2 regions of the Bacillus sp. Marseille-Q1617 genome follow, and region 2 is predicted to be linked to the other one. Evidence: a T-box and tRNA genes for the amino acid it is inferred to sense, from the RefSeq annotation. Region 2 holds a T-box; the other holds one or more tRNA genes.
What was found. A T-box is a leader RNA that pairs with one kind of tRNA and senses whether it is charged. The one in region 2 lies ahead of HWX64_RS09105 (tryptophan--tRNA ligase), so its partner is inferred to be a tRNA-Trp.

Region 1 (2,464 bases), on a different contig from region 2:
TTTTGTTTCTTAGCCGTTACAGAGACTGCTGCACTGGTTGGGGAGGCTTCAAGGGCATTCTTGATCAGATTGACGAATAGCTGCTTGAGTTCAATGGAATGAGCCATAACCAAGCAATCATTCTCCACCGAGAGCTCGATATTGTTATCATTCAGTAATCCGTACATTATTAACAGCTCCGTCACATCATTTAATACGGTCGACATATCGATCCAATCCATATTTTTCGCTTGATCCGGCTTGGCAATGGACAGGAACTGAGAAATCACGTGCTCCGCAGTATGGAGCTCATCGATCATCAATGATAGATTCCGTTTTAAACGTTGATTCAATTCAGGATCTCCCTTGTAATATTGAAGAAATCCCTTTACCACAGTAAGTGGATTCCTGATTTCATGGGCGACCGCAGCTGCCATCTGGCCAGTCGTCTTAAGCCGTTCAGCCTGCTGCACCTGCTCATAATACATTCGCAGTTTTTGAATCCGTACATTTGATAGATGAAAAATAAAATAAAGGATAACCTGACTCGCAATAAAGTTTACAGAGTTCCCAGCAATATCTTCGTAAATGTATGAGTAAGCTTCTCCTTTATCAATAATCCCAATATAACTGAATGTCACCCCGATAAAACATGCGTTTAATACTAGCGAAAAATAAAACAGCCACTTGTCAAAAAAGAGGATGGACAATGCAGGAACAAAACACAATAAAACAAATCCCGACCATGTTTCCGGATACAAATAAAACAGGCTGTAAAAATACCCGGTCGACGCAATGACCGTCGCATATCTTATCCAAGTCGTTTCATACACGGGATATAGCAGCAGACATACGGATACGATGAACACCATCGCCCCATGCACAACAAAGCGATCATTCACCGGGTTATCAATCACGACCCCCATCACCATCAAAACAATAATGATAGAGACAATTATATAATAATTTCTTTTCTGTATCCCTTGCTGAAATTCCCTCATTGCTTCACCTACTAACAAACTATTTATCTACTTATCAGTAACAGGTCATAGTAACTATCTTACATAAATCCGAAATAGTCAACAAGGGCCATGCGATACGTCCCGCTGTCCTTCTTATCATCTATTAAACACCTGTTTAATTCTTAAGCACGCTTATACTATAAAACAGGAAATGTTAATCAAACGTTTGTTTAAATAAATAAGCTATTTGATAATAGTGTATCATTATTTATACAGATATTTTTTACTTTCAAATAAAAAAAGGTCCGTTCTTCTGCTTTCCCCAAAATGGTGAGAAACACAAGAACTGACCCTTTGAAATTACTATTGGAGCGGGTGATGGGAATCGAACCCACGACATCAGCTTGGAAGGCTGAGGTTTTACCATTAAACTACACCCGCAGTATGTGGCAGGGGTAGTAGGAATCGAACCCACACCAAAGGTTTTGGAGACCTTCGTTCTACCGTTAAACTATACCCCTATGAAAATTTATTTCTTACTCTTCGCTTAGAAGCATATTGCTCCGCTTCGCTGCGCAATATTCAAGGATGCTTATTTTACTCCGCTGACGCTTCGTAAAAAAGCTTGGTGGAGGGGGGCAGATTCGAACTGCCGAACCCGAAGGAGCGGATTTACAGTCCGCCGCGTTTAGCCACTTCGCTACCCCTCCATGAGAGAATAAAAACAAATATGGCGGAGGAAGAGGGATTCGAACCCCCGCGGGCTTTAACACCCCTGTCGGTTTTCAAGACCGATCCCTTCAGCCGGACTTGGGTATTCCTCCGTGTGATTGGCTGCTGCTTAACTTATGAGCAGTTGTTTTAACTGCCTATAATAAGGCTTGCCTACTTTTGCTTAGTGATGCTCCGCTTTCGCTTCGCAAGTTTAAGGAAAAAGGATCTTTTTACTCCGCTTTCGCTCAGTAAAAAATCCATGGTGGAGGATGACGGGATCGAACCGCCGACCCTCTGCTTGTAAGGCAGATGCTCTCCCAGCTGAGCTAATCCTCCGTAAATACAATCTTTAAAATGTGACGACCTATATTAATCTATCAATTCATTTTAAAAATGTCAACTCTATGCATAAAAAATATTCGCCCTCGGCTTCAGACTGGTTTATATCTCTGATGACTAAATAAAATTGATAGATGCCTATCCAAGGTTGGGCTTCTTTTTCCATTAGGTGTTTAGATAATAAAGTACCCTACACAGATTAGCTCCCTTGTGCAGGATACTTTATCATACCCATTACTTATTAAAGTTCTTTTCAAATCTCCATGAATCCCTGCACATGGCGATCATGTCCCGTTTTGCTGACCAGCCTAATTCACGGTTTGCTTTAGTGGTATCAGCATAACAAGAAGCAATATCTCCAGGTCTGCGATCTGTAATTTCATAAGGTATTTCAATTCCATTCGCTTCCTCAAAAGCTTTAATAAGCTCTAGTACACTTGTACCTCGGCCAGTACCCAAGTTATAAACAT
Region 2 (2,464 bases):
TCTAAATGTACATTCATGACTTTAAAAAGCTCTTTCTTGGCTTCACCCCAGCCGATCCCGGTTAGGAAGCGACTTCTCATTTCTTGTGTTTGAACTTCTGTTGCAAATTCTTTATATAACGAAAAAATGATGGAATCATCCGGATCCTTCGGCGCTTCAGGCGGACTGGAATCTGTCTTGATCTTATTGATCAGTTTTTGGAGCTTTTTCGGTTCTTCGAATAATGGAATGGTATTATTATAGCTTTTACTCATTTTACGTCCATCCAATCCGGGGAGTACTGCGGTTTCTTTTTCGATGACATACTGAGGCAGTGTGAATGTTTCCCCGTAGGTATGATTAAAGCTTTCAGCGATATCCCTTGCGATTTCAACATGCTGGATTTGATCCTTACCAACCGGAACAATTTCAGCTTGAAAAAGAAGAATATCCGCAGCCATCAAGATCGGATACGTAAATAACCCCATATTTACCCCTGTATCTGCTTCTCTCCCTGAGTGATGATTTTCCTCGACAATGGATTTATAGGCATGTGCGCGGTTCATCAATCCTTTTGGTGAGAAACAGGCTAAAATCCAGCTTAATTCAAAAATCTCCGGAACATCTGATTGCCTGTAAAAGATTGCTTTTTCCGGATCAAGCCCCAACGCTAACCAAGTTGCTGCAATGCCCCTGCTGAGCTGGTTCATTTCCTCTCTGTCATGTATCTTCGTAAGTCCATGATAATCCGCTACAAAATATGCAGGCTGGTATAATTCATTTTCGGCCAGCTCAAGAGCGGGTTTTATGGCACCGATATAATTCCCCAGGTGCACCCTGCCTGTTGGTTTGATTCCGGTCAACACTTGCTTTTTCATTACTTTCATTCCTCCCATTTCTTTAAACACAAAAAGGCTTCCAGTCCTAAAAAGGACGGGAAACCCGTGGTGCCACCTTCATTCGTCCACTGCCGTGAACGCACTTATCTGTACAGAGGAATCCTTCCTCGATACATTGTCCCTTGTATCGGTGGGACTTTCCGCCAAACCTACTTTTATTTCAGCCTGGATGCTCAAAAGCCCATTCGACTGTTTTCCCACACTGATTCTCACCGGCCATCAGCTCTCTGGAGTGTTTCAACAGCTTACTTTTCTTCATCATTGCATAGGTTATATTCTTGTTTCCAATATTTTATAGCACGTGAAAAAAATGGTCAACAAATTTTATATTTCTTTCGTTGTAAATGGCAGAAATAATTTGACGCCTCTTTTATTGAAAGGAAGGAATTTCATATCCCCGACTAAGTGGCTGGCATATCCCAGCATGCACGCTTCAAAAATGCCCTCAATCATCAGTGAAGACTCAAAGTATTTTGCGATGAATCCAAAAAAAGTCAAACCCAGCAGAGAGTGAGTATAACTCCGGTGTGAAACAAGTGAAGCGATTACGATGTAAATTCCAAGCAGCCATATCCAGGTTTCACTAAGGTGCCAGCCTGCTGCCGTCACCCCGATTCCCGTAAAGGTCAGCATCCTCCTCTGAGTAATCACGGTGGAAAGCAGTAAAATACCGATACCGTACCCTATACCGATCCATTGTTCCCTTCCTTGCTCTTCCAGGAAACTGTAAACCATCATCATAAAACCAATTACCTGTGCCACCGCCCGAATCATCCTCGGTGAAAATGTCACCTTATTACTAAGCTTGCCATCAATATCCATATCTGGCATCAGACCGGCAATTCCACCGACTGTAACAAGTATGGCAGTCGTGCTTAAGTCTGATCCCATTGAATTGGCTGTAATAAATCCTGCCGCTGCTCCCGCGGCCATATGTGCTGTACCGTTCACAACACTCCCCCTTAATCTGCATGCATAAATACTGAAATTATCATGATAGAGGATTAAGGATAAAATGAACATGGGAAACTTGAATTATTTTTCCAACAGCTGTCTCTTTACTATCTTAATAATTTCATGAAAATAAGACAGCGGATGGTCTACAAAATCATTTATTGAAATGTTCCTGCTAATGTATACCTTATTTGAATCTTCATTAACAATAAAGCCCTCTGATTCGATCTCAGCTTTTTCCTGGAAAAAAAGATGCTCGAAGTCCCGCAGACTCGTACGGAAGATCCCTGAACATTCCTCCACTTGAAGAGAAAAGTGTTCAAATGCCACCGGTTTTGTAAATAGAAAAACATTTGCTAATTCACGGTCTGTAAAACCCCCGCCATTCAACTCTTCCTTGATTACACCTGTAAAAATAAGTTCATTGATGCAAATGTCCAGCCCCAATTCTTCTTGGATCTCCCTTACTCCATCTTCCATCAATTCATGAGACAGAATATGCCCGGCAGCTGTGATATCCAACAGTCCGGGGTAATCTTTCTTGCGTTCACTCCTCAACTGAAAATAAATATAATCTTCCCCGCTGTTTTCATCATGGTGAGCCAGCCAGCAGTGGAAGGTTTCATGCCAGT

Region 1: it has a tRNA-Trp gene. The T-box ahead of HWX64_RS09105 (tryptophan--tRNA ligase) is inferred to sense a tRNA for this amino acid. The anticodon was not compared.

Annotation. Positions count from the first base shown of each region.
Region 1 covers NZ_CAHJXM010000002.1:470,551-473,014, reverse strand. The annotation lists gene HWX64_RS13905 (HAMP domain-containing sensor histidine kinase) at 1-980, opposite strand, end outside; tRNA gene HWX64_RS13900 (tRNA-Gly) at 1,309-1,382, opposite strand; tRNA gene HWX64_RS13895 (tRNA-Trp) at 1,389-1,462, opposite strand; tRNA gene HWX64_RS13890 (tRNA-Tyr) at 1,568-1,651, opposite strand; tRNA gene HWX64_RS13885 (tRNA-Ser) at 1,673-1,765, opposite strand; tRNA gene HWX64_RS13880 (tRNA-Val) at 1,916-1,991, opposite strand; gene galE (UDP-glucose 4-epimerase GalE) at 2,229-2,464, opposite strand, start outside.
Region 2 covers NZ_CAHJXM010000001.1:1,837,161-1,839,624, reverse strand. The annotation lists gene HWX64_RS09105 (tryptophan--tRNA ligase) at 1-857, opposite strand, end outside; T-box leader at 906-1,149, opposite strand; gene HWX64_RS09100 (metal-dependent hydrolase) at 1,203-1,829, opposite strand; gene HWX64_RS09095 (NUDIX hydrolase) at 1,914-2,464, opposite strand, start outside.